Regions from separate parts of the Pseudarthrobacter defluvii genome, predicted to be linked through region 3. Evidence: riboswitches for the same ligand, from Rfam matches in the RefSeq annotation. Region 3 holds a riboswitch; each other region holds the start of a gene.
What was found. A riboswitch is a leader RNA that binds a small molecule or an ion and turns the genes downstream of it on or off. The one in region 3 is predicted to bind cyclic di-AMP.
Positions count from the first base shown of each region.

Region 1 (4,303 bases), on a different replicon from region 3:
CCGCCCACCTGCGGCAGACATGCTGAAGGCCGGTGATGCACAGCCCCCAAGGCAGCACATCACCGGCCTTCAGTAGTTTATTTACCCGCGCGGACGAACGTGACGGCGCCCTTGGAGGCCATCCAGGTCAGCGGGCGGTCTGAGTTTCCGCAACCAGGAACAGCTGACGGATCATAGCCGGAATCCTCGTGTCTCGTTAAATGTAGGCCGAGGGATTGACGGTGGCACCGTTGACTACGACTTCGAAATGAAGATGGCAACCAGTTGACGCCCCGGTCGTACCAACGCCCGCAATCTCTTGGCCCTGCGTTACTGGTTGCCCGATAGAAACACCGATGCTGGCCAAGTGGTTGTATGTGGTCTTCATCCCGTTGCCATGATCCACAACGATCCGGTTGCCACCGCCATATGGGCTCCAGCCCGCCTCGACGACTTTCCCTGAGCCCGCAGCGAACACCGGAGTCGAGCATGCTCCTGTCAGGTCGACGCCAGTGTGCAGTTCGCCGGCAGCTCCGGTGATGGGGCTGACACGGAATCCGTAGGGGGAGCTCACATTCATGGCGGCCAGTGGTGCCCTCAGGCCGCTGGACTGCTCAGTGGGGGCCACCGCATCCGGTGCCACTGGGGTCGATCCTGAAACCGTTCCGGCAGCCTCCACGGGCGACGCCGGTTTAGGAGCCGGCTGGGAGGTCACTGCGGGGCTGTCAAAGGTCAGGATGGCGGTCGGCACTGCGGTAACGGCAGCCTCAACGGCAGGAACTGTGGACGCGGCGGTCCGGTCCGGGGCTCCGGCGCGGCCACCCGGGTCGGCCTGCGCAGCCGAAAGGGCCGTCAGGGCGATCATTCCCGTGACGGCAGCTGTAACGCCCCACTGTTGGCTCCGCAGCAGAATGGCAGCGTCACGCATAAGGGGGCGGCGTGGCCTGGGAGCAGGAAGGGCACGGCGACGGCCGTGTTTGGGCTGGGCAGACAAGATAGTGGTCCTCTCGGCGCCGGCGAAGTTAGCTGTCGGATTCGGACGAGTGGACTGTCCGGCTGCTGGAGGACGCGCGGCAGCGCAGCCGCCAAGTAGCTTCGCCCCAAGGCGCGCTCCGCGCGCGCCGTAAGTGGATCCTCCGCCCCCGCCTTGAGAAATTCATAGTTGTAGGCCGCCGGCGGGGTTTGGCGTAGCGGGCAACACATACCCGCCAGGGGTATGCCTCCCTAGAGTAGCGAACCGTTCGCATAAGTTACAAATCCGTTATTCACTCCACTCGCGGCTGCCTGACCCAAGCAGCGCGCATTGCCCGCACGGTGGCGGGCGGACATCGTGATCGGGCGATCCGGTGGTTACGGGCACTGACCCGGCCGGATCGCGCAACCGATTGGCTGCCCCGCCGTACGCTGGCGCGCATAGAGACCAACCTGTTTTGGGCGTTCTTCTCTAACGCCGTCGGCATCCCGGTCGCCGCGCTGGGCCTGCGCAACCCGATGATCGCCGGCGCTGCGATGGCCGCCAGCTCGGTCCTGGTGGCTACCAACCATGTGCGGTCGCGCCGCTTTGGACCGCCGTTACGGGATGAATCTGCGTCCAACCGGGGCAGAAGTGCTGAAGGGCCGGTGATGCACAGCCCCCAAGGCAGTGCATCACCGGCCCTTCAGTGGCTTACTTACCGGCGCGGACGAACGTGACGCTGCCCTTGGAGGTCATCCAGGTCAGCGGGTGCACTGCGGTTTCGTTCTTCCCGTTCAGGCCCGAGCTGAGGACCTGGCCGTTGCCGACGTAGATTCCTACGTGGCCGGGCTGCATGACCATGTCGCCGGGCTGCGGGTCGGTGACCACGGTGCCGTAGTTCATGAACTGCATGGGACCCAGGTCCCCGACACGGATACCGGCAGCGTTGAGGGCGTTTTCGACCAGTCGGGTGCAGTCCTGGATCATGCCGATCTGGGCGTAGGCGGAGGAAACCATGATGGCGTTGATACCGCCGGCCACGGGCGCGGCTACAGGAGCGGCAGCAGCAGGGGCAACCGTCACCCGCGCCTTCACGGGCGCAGCCGCTGCAGCCACCGCGGGTGCGGCGGACGCCTTGGGCGCCTCGACGGCGGCTGGCTTGGGTGCTTCCACCACCGGCGCCGGGGTGGTCTCCACCGCGGGGCGCTCGAAGGAAATCCGGACCGTTGCGTCCGCACTGAGCGGGGCCTGGACCTGGCTGGCGACTTCCAGTGCCTGAGCCGGCTCCGCCTCACGCTGGGCCGGGGCATCGGCTGCCTGGGCGGCAATGCCACTGGTCAGGACAAGGCCGGACGCCGCGGCGATAACGGCCGCCTGCCGGCCGGCGGCACCGGCGTTTCCGGCGACCGATTTGGACAACACCGCAAGGGCGCTGGTCTGGACAGGGACCGCGCGGTGGCGGCCGTGAGCTTTGCGCATGGGCATGAAAGGGCCTCTCCCACTGCCTGCGAGGTTAGCTGTCGGATTCGGATGGGAGACACCCGGCCGGACCGGCGCCAAAAGCACCAGGCACGGCTTCACCCCAAGACCTGCCCGCAGCAGGCCACTGTTGGTTTCCCCGTCTCTGCCGGACGAAAGTTGCGAACGGATCCCGGGCAGCGGCAGAGTTAGGCAAGTCCGCTCGGGAGTGCCGCATTCGGAGAAACCGGCACGGCTTCGACCGTACTTCACGCAGGCCTCATTTGTCACATTTGAATAACATGAGATGCATATCACAGGACATCTCCTTTCTTCCCGATACCCCCACCCGGTATAGTTTCTGTTGTTGTCAGTGAAGTGGTATGTCCCGGCCGGCCCCTGCGCCCGGCTTTCACAGCCGTTCAATCCCAGCGCCCATTAGTCCTTCGTCAAGGAATGGAAACTGACATGTGTGGAACCGAAAACCGTACCCAGCTGCCGCTTGCTTCCTCCGCGTCCGGGTGCAGCTGCTGCTCGACTGAAGCCGCCCCTGCCCCCACCGCAGCCGCCGGTGCCACTACCGTTGAATTCGCTGTGGACGGCTTGACCTGCGGGCACTGCGTTCAGACGGTCGAGAAGGCCGTCTCTGCCGTTGATGGGGTGGAGTCTGCCTCCGTTGATCTCGTCCCTGGCGGCCGTTCCCGTCTGTGGGTGCAAGGTACGGTTGACGCGGCAGCGACGCGGGAGGCTGTGACTGCCGCCGGGTATACCTTCGTCGGAATCTAATGTCTGCACGTCCCCGGAGCCTCTCCTCGCGCGGGGCATTGTGCTTTCCGGGGAGGAGGGCCGTTCCACAATGACAGCACCCGCAGGTGCCCCCGGGCGGCTTGTGCCGGAAAGCCACCATCCCGACGCCGACGCCGGTAGACGGACATGCAGGCCCGCGCGTTTGAACTAGAAGGAGCGGGCCGGCAGGCACATTCTGCAGGTTTACCCTTGTAGTGAGAACTCTACGGAAAGGAGGAAGAGTCGTGACTCCAGCGCATCGTCGCCTTCTCACGGCCCTCCTCCTGCGGGGAGGGTTCCTGACCGCGGCCCTGGCCATCATTGCCGGCATCTTTGGCATGCACGTCATGAGCGGCGCCCACGACATGCCCCCGGGTTCCTCCATGTCAATGGCAGGCCCAGGGGGGTCGACGCAGCTGCAGACCATGACGGCCAGCCACGTCCACGCCATGGGGACGTCAAGAGGTGTGGCCTCAAATGATCCGGCGGCCGCGGGTTCCTTCTCCTTGTCGTCCTGTGACCCGGCGGGGTCGTGCACCGAGATGTCTGCCGGTGACGCCGCCTGTGTCCTTGCCCCGGGACATACGACTCTCGCAGCTCCACTGCCGGGAACAGCGCCCTACGATCTGCCCGATTTTGGTGCCGCCGCTGCGCTCGGCAGCACCTATGCCTACTCACCGGGCAGCCCCTCCCCCGGTGACCTCTGTATCAGCCGGACGTAAACCACTCCACCGCGCCGTGCCTTCAACCGGCGCCATCGTCCAGCCAGTTAGCCAGCAGCAAATACACCAAACCCTTGGGGTTTGCCGTTGCATGCCCCCTTCCAGGCGGATCCGCCGCCGCTGATACTTTGAGGACCCTGATTTTCATGAAGAAAGCCCTGACCATTTCCGCTGCCGCCATCGCCGCAGCCATCGCCCTCGCCGGATGCTCGGCCGGCTCCGGAACGGGAAGCACCAACGGAAGCAGCATGCCAGGCATGGACCACGGCAGTTCCGGAATGATGACATCCACTGCAGCCCCGTCAGCTTCGGCCACCTTCAACGACGCGGACACGATGTTCGCGCAGATGATGATTCCCCACCACGCCCAGGCCGTGGAAATGAGCGACGTCATGCTGAAGAA
Region 1 covers NZ_CP066363.1:68,445-72,747, forward strand. The annotation lists gene JCQ34_RS19920 (M23 family metallopeptidase) at 197-907, opposite strand; cyclic di-AMP (ydaO/yuaA leader) riboswitch at 979-1,143, opposite strand; gene JCQ34_RS19925 (NlpC/P60 family protein) at 1,646-2,419, opposite strand; cyclic di-AMP (ydaO/yuaA leader) riboswitch at 2,427-2,608, opposite strand; gene JCQ34_RS19930 (heavy-metal-associated domain-containing protein) at 2,861-3,178, shown strand; gene JCQ34_RS19935 (hypothetical protein) at 3,424-3,900, shown strand; gene JCQ34_RS19940 (DUF305 domain-containing protein) at 4,047-4,303, shown strand, end outside.
Region 1: another riboswitch for cyclic di-AMP. It lies ahead of JCQ34_RS19925 (NlpC/P60 family protein); the one in region 3 lies ahead of JCQ34_RS03180 (hypothetical protein).

Region 2 (4,303 bases), 160 kb from region 3:
TTATTGGGCTGGACTGGGCCTACGTCCACGATGAAGCCTGCCGCTGGGAACATGTGATGAGTGAGAGGGTGGAGCGGCGCATCTACGAGATGCTGGACCACCCCACCGAGTCCCCATACGGCAACCCCATCCCCGGCCTTGCCGCGCTGGGCGGCCAGCCGGCCCCCGGCTTTGGTGACGGGGCCATCAGCCTGGTGGAGGCGATGAAGAGCTACGGGCCTGCGTCGGGCGTGACCATCAGCCGCCTCGCGGAACCGATCCAGGTGGAGCCCGAACTGCTGGCGCAGTTGGACGAAGGCGGAATCCGGCCCGGCGCTGCCGTGACCCTGGAACGCGTGGGCGATTACATCTCGGTGCGGGTGACCGGGATTGAAGGAGCGCTGGAGCTTCCGCCCGAGGTGGCCGCGCATGTCTTCGTGGCCATCAAGCAGGGCTGAAGCGGGACTTCCATACCCCGGGCCTGCCCTTCCACGCAAAGATAACGGAATTGTTACCAAGGGTCTTAAGCCCCTATAGTAGAACCAGTCGTTGAAACTTAAGCGTTACCTGATCCGGAGCCGAGCTCTGCCAGCGGGTCAGGTGCACGAGTCGTTACTGGCAGAGGCGGGGGAACCACAATCGGCAGCGGGGGACTGCCTTGGGGTGAAGTCCGTCAGCAGCAAGCCTCTCCAGTGAAGGATTCTTCCGGGAATATCCCTGCGCAGAAGCTTGCCCTTGGCGGGCCGGGTCTTTGATCTCTCTGACCCGAATCCGACAGCTAACTCCGCAGGCTTCTCCAGAGAGGAAACCCTTCTTGACCATGCAGACCCCCCGGGGACGCCGCCGTGCTGCCGGCCCCCCTTCGGCACCGCGGGTTGTCGAAGATGCCGCAGCGGAGCGCCCCCGCGACCTCCATCGCGACGCCCGCCGCCGCCGGGGTCCATTCCGCCAGATGACGGAGTTTGCAGCCGCCAGCGGCATAGGCCAGAAAGCCGGCATGGCCCTTGCTGCCACCGGCCTGGTTCTGACTGTGACTGTGCCCGCCACAGGTCCCGTTATGGCCACTGACGCCGCCGGCAGCGCCCCGGTCGCAGCCTCCTCCGTCACGCCCCAGCCCCAGATTTCAGCAGATATCGGTGCCCAGATCGACTTCAGCCGCTCGGCAGTGGTGACCCAGGCCGATCCGGACGGAAAGCTGAAGCAACTCCTGAGTGCCCAGTCGGCCGGCTCCGTGACGCGTGCCGCGTCAGCCGGCACCCTGGCCGCACCGCTGGCCTCGCTTGTCACCGCTTCCCCCTTCGGTTACAGGGTCAGTCCCATTACCGGGGGCTCGGGCGACTTCCACAGGGGCCAGGACTTTGTGGCGCAATGCGGGACCTCCGTCCTGGCGGCCGCCACCGGTACCGTGACCTTCGCCGGCTGGCATCAGTTCGGCGGCGGAAACCGGGTGGTTATTGACCATGGAAATGGGCTGGAAACCACGTACAACCACCTGTCATCCTTCAACGTCAAGGTGGGCCAGACCGTGTCCCGCGGGGACGTTGTGGCCCTGAGCGGCACCACCGGCGCGTCCACCGGCTGCCACCTGCACTTCGAGGTCCAGGTCAACGGCGAAGTGGTCGATCCCATGGGCTGGTTGTAACCGAATGATTGTCCACTCTCAGATCGCCGTGACTCGCCGTGACCTGAATGTGACATTGAAACAAAACTGCTGTACCGTCTAACTCGCGTCAACTTTTCCGAAGTTGACGCTCTTGAGTGGATTGCCTAACTCTGCCACCGCTCAAGGTCCGTTCGCATTTCATCGTCTGGCAGGGGCGGGGGAACCAATTTCGGCCTTCTTCCAGAAGGTCTTGGGGTTAAGTCACAAGCTTCCCAGGAAGCAGCGTGGCCGGGTGACTCCCATCCGAATCCGACAGCTCACCTCGCAGGCATTGGGAGAGGCTACCTTCGTGTCTTCACGCCATCATTCTGCGCGCCACCGTGCGCAAACGGTTCGCACCAGCCCCTTGGATGCCGTTTCCAAGGCCGTAAGTGCAAATGCCGGGACCGTAGGCCGCCAGGCTGCCGTTGTGGCAGCCGCATCGGGCCTCATCCTGAGCATGGGACTGCCGGCCACCGCTGCCGACACCACTGCCGGTGTCTCAGCGTCCACCGAGTCCGGTTCGGCCCAGACGGCCCTCGCCGTCACCGCTGCCCCCACTGCTACGGTTTCCTTCGAGCGCCCCGTGGTGAAGACCACCGCTGCTCCGAAGGTGGAAGCGGTGCGCACCCAGTCCACCGACACGGCGAACGGCGCAGCCACTGCTGCCGCTGCCGCCGGCCAGGACGCCTCCCCGGTCACCAAGACCGCCGAGACCGTGTCCTCCGCGTCCACCTCAGGCATCGCAGCCATCGCCTACACCGGCATCGGCCACTCGTACGTCTGGGGCGGCACCAGCCCCGTCACCGGTTGGGACTGCTCCGGTTTCGTGCAGTGGGTGTACGCCCAGGCCGGCATCAGCATTCCCCGCACCAACGCGTGGACCATCATGAGCCCCACCTCCACCCCGCAGCCCGGTGACCTGGTTGTCCAGAACGGTGGAGCGCACGTCGGCATCTACGTCGGCAACGGCATGATGATCAGCGCACTCAACCCCTCACAGGGCACGCTGCTCCACTCGCCTGCAGCCACCGGTAGCTCGTCGTACTACCACCTCAACAAATAGTTCTTGGGCTCCATGCTCCAAGGGCTATTTCTTTGCCCAAAGCTTCTTCGCTAGAAACCACATCCCCGTTCGGGACGCGCCGGCGTACCCCCAAGATGCCGGCGCGTCTACCACCCTTTGCCTGCCTACATGCGGTCGCAAGGAAAACGAAAGAGAGAACTGATGACGACTCGTGCTACCGCACGGCACCGCGCCGAGGTCACCAAGACCAACTCGATCGCAGTCATTGCCAAGGCTGTCAGCGACAACGCCGGCGGCATGGGCCGCCAGGCCGCGGTCATTGCCGCAGCTTCCGGCCTGGTCCTGACCAGCGGCATTGCCGCGAATGCCGCCGACGCGAACGTCAAGCGCGACTCTGCTCCCGCCTCCGCGCTGGAAGTTGAATCCGCGGTCGACGCCCCGATTTCCGCAGCTTCCACCATCGCCATCAGCTTCGAGAAGCCCGCCGTGACCACCACGCCGGCGCCCGTCGTCGAGCCGGAGCCGCAGGTTGAAGTGCAGGAAGCTGCCCCTGCTCCCGCCGCGGAGCCCGCTGCCCAGCCCGTTGCCGCTCCCAAGGTCACGGCCAAGGTTGCCACCGCTGCTGCCCCGGCCGCTCCTGCGGCGCAGGCTTCCGCCAGTGGCAAGGGTGCCGCAATCCTCTCCGCCGCCTACGCCCAGCTCGGTGTCCACCAGGACTGCACCATGCTGGTGACCAACGCCTTGGCCGCCGTCGGCATCCACTTCCATGACTGGCCCGCCGGGTACCTTTCCCTCGGTGACACGGTGCCTGCCTCCCAGGCCCAGCCCGGAGACCTCATCTACTACGCCGATGGTGGTGGAGGAATGGCACACATCGCTGTCTACGCCGGAAATGGCATGGCCGTCCATGGCGGCTTCAACGGCAACGACACCGTGGTCTTCAGCGCAAACGTGGGCTCCGGACCGGTTTTCATCCACGTCAGGTAAGCACCCCGCGTGCGGCACAGGCAACAGCCGGTGCCTACCGTCAAAGGACCCCCGCCCTCCCGGCGGGGGTCCTTTGCGTTTAAAGCAGCTCCAGGCCGGCCGGGGATGACTGCCCGGCGTCGCCTTTTCCGGCACGGCATCCGGGCGGCGATTACCTGATTTTGCACTTCTCTGTTTACTCTTGTGATGTCGATCCATAGCCCGGACATGCCGAGGGCAGCCGGCCCTCGTGCCCCTGACGGGTGCGGCCGTGAAGAGGTAAGTGCATGCGCACTCTCGTTCTGAATGCTGGATATGAACCGCTGGCGGTTATTACTTTCCGCCGGGCGCTGGTGCTTGTGCTCACAGGCAAGGCGAGCGTCGTGGCCGAAGGGGATGACCCCGTGGTGGGGCCCACCGACGTCCTGGGCCGTCCGTCCGTGATCCTCCTCAACCGGTACATCCGGCCCCGATACAACCACTCCACGGCTGTCAGCCGCAGGGGTGTGCTCAGACGCGACGGCCATAAATGCGCGTACTGCGGCAAGGCGGCGCACACCATTGACCATGTACACCCCAAATCCCGGGGTGGGGCTGACTCATGGGAGAACCTGGTGGCCGCCTGCCTCCGCTGCAACAACGTCAAGGGCGACCACACCCCGACCGAGATGGGCTGGACCCTTCGGTTC
Region 2 covers NZ_CP066362.1:808,607-812,909, forward strand. The annotation lists gene JCQ34_RS03825 (metal-dependent transcriptional regulator) at 1-437, shown strand, start outside; cyclic di-AMP (ydaO/yuaA leader) riboswitch at 577-788, shown strand; gene JCQ34_RS03830 (M23 family metallopeptidase) at 800-1,621, shown strand; cyclic di-AMP (ydaO/yuaA leader) riboswitch at 1,750-1,927, shown strand; gene JCQ34_RS03835 (C40 family peptidase) at 2,082-2,687, shown strand; gene JCQ34_RS03840 (NlpC/P60 family protein) at 2,850-3,635, shown strand; gene JCQ34_RS03845 (HNH endonuclease) at 3,902-4,303, shown strand, end outside.
Region 2: another riboswitch for cyclic di-AMP. It lies ahead of JCQ34_RS03835 (C40 family peptidase); the one in region 3 lies ahead of JCQ34_RS03180 (hypothetical protein).

Region 3 (4,303 bases):
GTCATGGCCGGCTGGACGCTGGGGCTGGCCTGGGTGGCCGTCGTGATCCTGGCGCATCGGTTGTTCCACCTGTTGAGGCGCAAGCAGCATGCGGGCCCGGCGCCCACGTTCGACCGTCCCGTGGTGCGCGATGTCGTCCTGGAATCCGTGCACGACGGCGGCGACGCCGGCAAGGAGGGCGCGTCCGGAAGCCGAGGCAAGGACACCGCCGGGTGATAGTTTTGGGGGATGCGCACTCTCGTTGTTGACCACCCCCTGGTCGCCCACAAGCTCACCGTCCTGCGGGACAAGAACACGCCGTCGCCGGTTTTCCGCCAGCTGACGGAAGAGCTGGTGACTTTGCTGGCGTATGAAGCCACGCGGGAGGTCCGCACCGAGCCCGTGACCATCGAGACTCCCGTCAGCACCACTATTGGCACCGCATTCACCAAGCCCACGCCGCTGGTGGTTCCCATCCTGCGTGCCGGCCTGGGAATGCTGGAGGGCATGACCAAGCTGGTGCCCACCGCCGAGGTGGGCTTCCTGGGCATGGCCCGGGACGAGGAAACGCTGGACATCATCACCTACGCCGAGCGCCTCCCGGAGGACCTGACAGGCCGCCAGGTCTTCGTGCTGGACCCCATGCTCGCCACCGGCGGCACGCTGCGCGAGGCCATCAAGTTCCTGTTCAAGCGGGGCGCGTCGGACGTCACCTGCATCTGCCTGCTGGCGGCCCCGGAGGGCCTTGCCAAGCTGGAGGAGGAACTGGGCGACGCAAACGTGCACATCGTCCTGGCCTCCATCGACGAGAAGCTCAACGAGAAGTCCTACATCGTTCCCGGCCTGGGCGACGCCGGCGACCGGCTCTACGGCATCGCAGGGTAGTTTTCACCCTTTCTGGATGCTGGTCCCGCCGCTAGCCTGTGCGGATGGACTGGAAACTGGAACTTGTCTTTGTCCCTGTATCCGACGTTGACCGCGCCAAGGACTTCTACGTCAACAAGGTGGGCTTCAACGCGGACTACGACGAGCGGCCGTCGGACGACATCCGTTTTGTACAGCTGACCCCGCCCGGCTCTGCCTGCTCCATCTGCATGGGCGAGGGGCTTTTGGACGCCCCTCCCGGCACGGGGACCACTCTCCAAATGGTGGTCGACGATATCCAAAAAGCGCACGACCAGCTGAAGAACAACGGTGTGGACGTCAGTGATGTCGAGGTGCTCCCATGGGGCCACTTCGTCTACTTTGCGGATCCGGACGGCAACAAGTGGGCCGTCCAGTACATACCGTGGCGGAACGCTGGGCAGGACAGCAGCGCGCAGGACGCTGGGCAAGGCAACAGTTAAAAGCAAACCGCGGGCCGCATCGTGATGATGCGGCCCGCGGTTTGTGCTGGAATTTCGCAGCTTTGCCCCGTCGCCAAGGCGTACGACGGCGGATGGCCGGCGACACGCCGTCGAACGCCCCCAAAGGTGGGGAGATTCAGCGGAAGAGTTCCCTTTGAGCCCCCGGCGCCAGGGGAGTGGTGCCTAGTACCAGTTGTGGGCGAGGTGGAAGTTCAGTGCGCCGCAGGGGGACTGGTAGCTCTTCTTGATGTAATCGAGGCCCCAGTTGATCTGGGTGCGGTAGTTGGTCAGGTAATCCGCGCCGGAGCTGGCCATCTTCTCCGCGGGCAGGGACTGGACGATGCCGTATGCCCCGCTGCTGGGATTGGTGGCCGTGGTGGTCCAGTCCGACTCCTTGGTCCACAGTGTCTGCAGGCACTGCATCTGGTCAGGTCCCCAGCCAAAGGTTGCCAACTGGCCGGCGGCGTAGGCCTGGGCGCCGGCGGGATCATTAACCGCGACGGCGGGTGCCGGCTCAGGTGCAGGAGCAGGCTCGGGTGCCGGAGCCGGTGCAGGGGCTGGTGCAGGAGCCGGGGCTTCTGCTGCGGGGGCTGCCGGTGCCGGCGCGGGGGCTGGTTCCGCTGCCTGCGGCGCAACGCTTATTGCCGCCGGAACGGACGCTGCCGGGTTGGAACGGATTTCGCTCTTCTCGATGCTCATTTGGGCGTCGGCCGCTGCCGTGGAAGAGTTTGAATCGGTGGATGACACCGGAGTCATGTTGCTGGTCGCCTGACCTGCCGCGCCTACCCCCACCAGCACCGCGCAGGATGCTGCGAGGATCCCGGCTCGCGTACCGAAGCTGGTCTTCTTTGCGGGCTTTGTAGCTGCTTGCTGCTCTGCCCGGTGTTTAGCCTTGGCATGCAGGCATGGTTCTGCCGTGTTTTTGGACATGATTGATCGCCTCTCACACCTGCGGAGTTAGCTGTCGGGTTCGGATGAGGGCATCCGGCCGCACGGAAAAATCACGTACTGGCTTAACCCCAAGGGCGTACATTGCCCGGGACGGTGGGTCCCCCGCCTCTGCCGTTGCTCAATCGGGATCCGGGGAAGCGGCAGAGCTTGGCGTCAACCCGGGATATGCGGCCCGAACGGGAGCCGCACCCAATCGACGGTACAGGAAAAGCATTCCAATGTCACATTTGGGTAACGGATGTCACGATCTTTGGCGCGCCGCTTTGCGGTCTGCGTCCGGTTGAGTCGTTACTTTCGGTACACCATGCCGTGTTGTTACCTTGCCAAGATGTAGAGGGTAGTGCCGCCGATGCTTTGCGGAGTGAAGTTTTCCGAAACCCACTGCGCGATCCGGGCCGAGGCATCCGAACCGGAGGCGGATCGCATGGTTCCGCCGCTGATGAAGTAGTGGATCCTTCCCTGCCTCACGAGGTCCTGGAATTGGGCCAGGGTGGGGGAGGGGTCGGTGCCGTTGAAGCCGCCCACCGCCATCACGGGCAGTTCCGTTGCCAATTGGTACCCGGCGGCATTGTTGGAGCCCACCACCGCTGCTGCCCAGGTGTAACCGGATGCGCCGTCTTTGAGCGCGGCCACGAGATCCGCTGATGGGGTGGGTGCGCCGAGGAGCCCGCCCATGCCGCCCGCAAATCCAGCACCGCCTTGGGTTGTCCCGCCGGTCCCGCCGCGGTTGGCCTGCTGCTGGAAGCCTTGTCCCGTGGAGTTCTGCCCGGCGAAGCCTTGTCCTGTAACTCGGCCGGAGTTGTTCCGGCCGGCCGCACTGAAGCCTCCCGGCCCGCGTCCGCCGGCGCCAAAGCCGGAGGCTGGCCCTGCACTCACGATTGCCCCGCTGTGTGCCGTCGCCGCGGTGGTGATGGAGTAGGCCAGCGGCCCGGCGAGCGACGCGGCAATGGCGAGGGCCGCCGTCGTCCGCTGCATGGAACGCAGGCGCAGGAACCTGTTGAGCCCGAGTCCTGCCGCGGCGGCCACACCTCCGGCGAGCACCAGCCAGCGCAGCCATGGGCCGTAAGCGGACGTGGTTCCCAGCAGATGGAAGGCCATAAGAGCTGCCGTGGCCACCGCTGCGGCCAGGAAGATGCCGGCAGCGGCCTGCCGGCGGTGCTGCCACAGCAGAACGGAGCCCAAGCCGGCCAGCGCGGCGATACCCGGCGCCAGTGCAACCGCGTAGTACGGGTGGATGATGCCGGCCATGAAGCTGAAGACGAGGCCCGTCACCAGGACCCACGAGCCCCAGACGATGACGGAAGCGCGGACGGCATCGGTGCGTGGCGCCCGTCGCCCAACCCACACCAGTCCCACCGCAAGGATGAGGGCGGACGGCAGCAGCCATGCAATTTGGCCGCCAAACTCGCTGTTGAACATCCTGAGTAGGCCGGGAACACCCCAGCCGTTGCCGCCGCCCACGCTGCCCGTTTCGTCGCCCGTCAACCGGCCCAACCCGTTGTAACCCAGGGTCAGCTCCAGGATGGAGTTGTTTTGCGACCCGCCAATGTAAGGCCGCATGTCCGCCGGAGTCAGCTCCACGGCCAGCAGCCACCATCCGGCGGAAATTACCATCGCTGCCGCTGCCGCTGCCAGCCGGAGCAGCCGCCGCCGCATCCTGCCCGGCCCCGCAACCATGTAGGCCAGGGCGAACCCGGGAAGCACCAGCAGGACCTGCAGTTGCTTGGCCAGGAACCCGAAGCCCAGGAACGCCCCGGCCAGCAGGAGCCAGCGCAGCCGGTCCTCCTGGACTGCACGCAGGACCGCGTATCCGGCGGCCGTCATGAGCAGCACCAGCAGGGCGTCCGGGTTGTTGAACCGGAACATCAGTGTGGCCACCGGGGTGAGGGCCAGGACTGCCGCCGCCAGCAGGCCTGCGCGGTGCGCGAGCCGGACGTCACCGGTGGCCGGTGCTGCGGCCCGCCGCACTGCCACGTAGAGCAGCCAGGCAGCGCCAACCCCCATCAGCGCCTGGGGAACCAGGATGC
Region 3 covers NZ_CP066362.1:647,117-651,419, forward strand. The annotation lists gene JCQ34_RS03165 (phosphatase PAP2 family protein) at 1-216, shown strand, start outside; gene upp (uracil phosphoribosyltransferase) at 229-864, shown strand; gene JCQ34_RS03175 (glyoxalase superfamily protein) at 909-1,325, shown strand; gene JCQ34_RS03180 (hypothetical protein) at 1,509-2,255, opposite strand; cyclic di-AMP (ydaO/yuaA leader) riboswitch at 2,261-2,421, opposite strand; gene JCQ34_RS03185 (ArnT family glycosyltransferase) at 2,592-4,303, opposite strand, start outside.

Region 4 (4,303 bases), 720 kb from region 3:
CCCCGGCCGGGGAAGACGCAGCAACAGCCGCACGGACCTCCGCCAGGTATTCGCCGGCGACGGTTTCCCAGGTCCGGACTGCGGTTCCTCCGGTGGATCCGTCCTGCGGCGCCCCTTGCCCTGGTCCTTGCGGTGGTTCCTGGGCAGCCCGGGGGAGTCTGAGCTGCTCCACCACCCTGCGGACAAGGGCGTCCATGCTGCCCTCAACGGCCAGCAGCGGATGCGCAGGCAGTTCCCTGGCGGCCACCGGCGTTGCCACCACGGGCAGCCCGGCTGCCAGGGCTTCCAGCACGGAGTTCCGGATACCCACGCCGTGTTCGTCCGGGAAGACCGCCACATCGGCCCCGTGGAATACGTCCAGGATGGAGGGCACGTTGGCCAGGACTTCCACCTGTGGGCCGGCCAGTGCCTGCACGGCCGGTGTGGGCCGGCGCCCCGCGATGACGAAGCGGGCGTCCGGCACCTCCCGCCACACCTGGGGCGCGATTCTTTCAACCAATACAGCGGCGCTGTCCACATTGGGGGCGTAGTTGAGGCTGCCCGCGAAACACACCACGGGTACATCCCGCCTCCTGCGGGGTCCTGTTGCCACTTCCGTTCCGTTGGGGATGCTCCTGACCGGCCTGCCCAGCTTGGCGGCCCACGCGGCAGCGTCCTGCGCCCCGACGGTCAGCAGCCGGGCTCTTGCCGGCAACTGCCGTTCAGCGCGTGCCGCCAACTCTTCACGCAGCCGGTAGGCGGGCCGGAACGTCCGCGCGATGGCGGTGTCCATGCCGGCCCGGATGGACCAGGGGTCCACCGTCTGCAGCACTAGCGGCCCGGTGATGTGGTGGGACAGGAAGAGGGCGTGCGGTCCGTGGATCAGCGTGGCGTCCTGGCCGGCGGACAGGCGGGCGGCGGCAGCGCGGGCGGAGGGTGTGGCGCGCCGCTGTTTTCCCAGGCCGGTGAGGCCGCCCAGGGACCGCACGAAGGCCGAAAGTTCTTCCCGCGGGGCCAGTTCGTACACCGTCTCACACCGGTTCCTGATGGCTGCCGGGACCGGAACGGGACCGGAGAAAGTCAGCAGCGTGACGGCAACATCGGCAGGAAGGTGCAGGATCACCTCGTACGGAATCATGGAGCTGCCATCCCCCAGTTCTGGATCCCGGTTGGGCACGCTTTCCGTCACGTACAGGAGCTTCATTGCAAGAGTGTAATGGATCACATCAAGGGTGGAAGGGTTGCTTTAGGCAACCTTGAGGGAAACCACAGGAAAAGCGAAAGGACGACGGCGGGAGGTCCCGCCGTCGTCCTTCATCACATGGGTGCGTGGCTGGCTACTGCCAGGCCCGCACGTAGTCCACCAGCATCTGGGACTGGGGGCCGTAGGCCGGGTTCGTTGACGAGGCGCCCACGTTCAGCACGATGTACTGCGGGGCGTTTCCGTCATTCGTGGGGTAAGACTTGACCTTGACGCCGTCGAAGTAGACATCCGACGAGTTGGCCATCCGGTGCAGGCCAAAGGTGTGGTATTCATTGGCCCAGTTCCCGCCGACGCCGCCCTGGTTCTGCGAGCCGGAAGTGGAATGGTAATTAACGGTCATCTTCGCCTGGAGCACCTCGGCGATGTCGTTCTCGCCGGTGGCCGGCCAGGACTGCCCCGTGGTCCAGAATGCGGGCCAGTTGAAGAGGCCATTGGCGTTTCCGGGGAACTTGATGCGCGCCTCCACGTAGCCGGTGGTGAACTGGAAGCCCGTGCCTGCGCCGCCCTTCGGGTTGGTCGACACCAACGCGCCGGAAGTGGAGGATGCCAGGCCCAAGGCAAGGTTTCCGTTGGCCACCGAGACGTTGGCGGGACTGGTGGAGACCTTGTTCATGGTTCCGCAGCCGGGGGAGAACCAGCAGCCGGACCACTTGGCGGTGTCCAATCCGGCGCCGTTGAAGTCGTCGGCAAACGCCAGGGTCCAGTTCCCGGGCACCCCGGTGGGCATCGGCGCGCCGCTGCTGGCCAGCTGGGCCGCGGCCGGCGCCAGGGCGATAGGGGCCTCGGGGGCGGCCGGGACGGCCGGTGCCGGCGGCTCTGCCGCGGCAGGAGCCTGGGGGAGGGACGGGCCCTGAGCAGGAGCGGCAGCCGGGGAAGGTGCCGGAGCGGGCGTGGCGGGGGCAGGGGCAACGGCCGGTTCCTTCGTGGGGACATCGCTTACCGGGACACCACTGCCGGTGTCGGAGGCGCTCGCCACCCGCGCCACATCTGTGGGGTTGGTGCTGTGGGCCAGGCCGAGGCCCAGGGAAGCCGCCCCGAGGAGTGCTGCGGCGAGACCGGCAGCGAGGGGCCAGGGCCGCCGCCCGGGGCCTGGTTTGGCCCCGGTGGAAGGATGAAGGGGGGCGTCGGCGGCGGTCTCTTTTTGATAACGGGGCGCTGGGTGGGCGCTGTTTTTGCGGTGTGCGGGCATGGGGAAGTTACCTCTCAACGCCTGCGGAGTTAGCTGTCGGGTTCGGATGAGGCATCCGGCCGCGTGTGCGGCTTCACCCCAGGGCAGGCGCAAGCCAGGCCCGTGAGACTTGGGTCCCCCGCCTCTGCCTGGAACTTGGTGGATCACCGGAAGCGGCAGAGCTGGGCGTCATCCGGGATTGGGGCCGGCTGGGGGCGGCCCCCGCTCGACCGTACACGAATGTGGCCCTAAAATCACAATTAGGTAACGGGACTCACGTCGCGGTTCTGCGGGAAGTGCCCCGACTTGGTGGCATCCGGCCCCTTTTTCCGGTTTTCCACATAGCGTCACCGGGGATGCCTGCTCAGACCGTCACGCGGCTAGCCTCGAGTCAGGCGCAAATCGCCTATCGGGTCCAAATGCACTAAGATAGTGAAGTCTGTGCTGCGCCTGCCTCCGTTCGGGCGGCAAGGCATTGCACGGAATCGCAAATGAACCTCCTGTTACGGAAATGCCGTAACCGCTTAGCCCAAAGGAGGTGGGTTCACATATGCGTCCTTACGAATTGATGGTAATCATCGACCCCGAGGTCGAAGAGCGTACCGTTGAGCCGTCGCTTCAGAAGTTCCTGAACGTCATCACCAACGATGGTGGAACCATCGAAAAGGTTGACATCTGGGGCCGTCGCCGGCTGGCTTACGAGATCAAGAAGAAGTCCGAAGGTATCTACGCCGTGGTGAACTTCACCGCCAAGCCGGAGACCGCCAAGGAACTTGACCGCCAGCTGTCTCTTAACGAGACCATCATGCGCACCAAGATCACCCGCCCCGAAGAGCAGAAGGTTGTTGCTGAGTAATTCAGCCGTCTTCATTCTTTACCCCGCAGGAAACGCACTCTTCACCCAGGATCGAACAAGGAGGCAGTAGATGGCAGGCGAGACCACCATTACGGTCATCGGTAACCTCACCAATGACCCGGAATTGCGGTTCACACCGTCCGGTTCGGCAGTAGCGAACTTCACCATCGCTTCCACCCCCCGCACCTTTGATCGCCAGTCCAACGAGTGGAAGGACGGGGAGACCCTGTTCCTCCGCGCCGCTGTCTGGCGTGAAGCAGCCGAAAACGTTGCCGAGTCCCTGACAAAGGGTATGCGCGTCATCGTGACCGGCAGGCTGAAGAGCCGCTCCTACGAAACAAAAGAAGGCGAAAAGCGCACCGTCATCGAGCTTGAGGTCGACGAAATCGGCCCCAGCCTGCGCTACGCCAACGCCAAGGTCAACCGCACCCAGCGCTCCGGCGGACAGGGTGGCGGCGGCTTCGGCGGCGGCAACAGCGGCGGTGGCTTCGGAGGCGGCAACTCTGGTGGAAACCAGGGCGGCAACTCCGGCGGAGGCTGGGGCGGCGGCAACCAGCAGGCTGCACAGGATGATCCCTGGGCCACACCCGGGGTGTCCAACGCAGGCGGCTGGGGCAACGGCCCCGATTCCGAACCTCCCTTCTAAAACCCAAACAACGGCCCGGCGCCGGGACTGCCAGGGTGCTCAAGGCACCCAAAGCAGCTGCCGCCGTCGGACCACCACCATCCCGTGGATCAATATCCACGGGCTCCCTAGAATAGGAGCTCCACGATGGCTAAGGCTGAACTCCGTAAGCCCAAACCAAAGTCCAACCCCTTGAAGGCCGCTGACATCACTGTCATCGACTACAAGGACGTAGCATTGCTGCGCAAGTTCATCTCCGACCGCGGCAAGATCCGCGCCCGTCGCGTCACTGGCGTTACGGTGCAGGAACAGCGCAAGATCGCCCAGGCAATCAAGAACGCCCGCGAAGTTGCTCTGCTGCCTTACTCCGGCGCTGGCCGCGGCTAAGGAAGGGATTAACTAACATGGCAA
Region 4 covers NZ_CP066362.1:4,146,250-4,150,552, reverse strand. The annotation lists gene JCQ34_RS19315 (glycosyltransferase) at 1-1,183, opposite strand, end outside; gene JCQ34_RS19310 (glycoside hydrolase family 16 protein) at 1,317-2,432, opposite strand; cyclic di-AMP (ydaO/yuaA leader) riboswitch at 2,437-2,583, opposite strand; gene rpsF (30S ribosomal protein S6) at 2,962-3,267, shown strand; gene JCQ34_RS19300 (single-stranded DNA-binding protein) at 3,338-3,913, shown strand; gene rpsR (30S ribosomal protein S18) at 4,040-4,279, shown strand; gene rplI (50S ribosomal protein L9) at 4,297-4,303, shown strand, end outside.
Region 4: another riboswitch for cyclic di-AMP. It lies ahead of JCQ34_RS19310 (glycoside hydrolase family 16 protein); the one in region 3 lies ahead of JCQ34_RS03180 (hypothetical protein).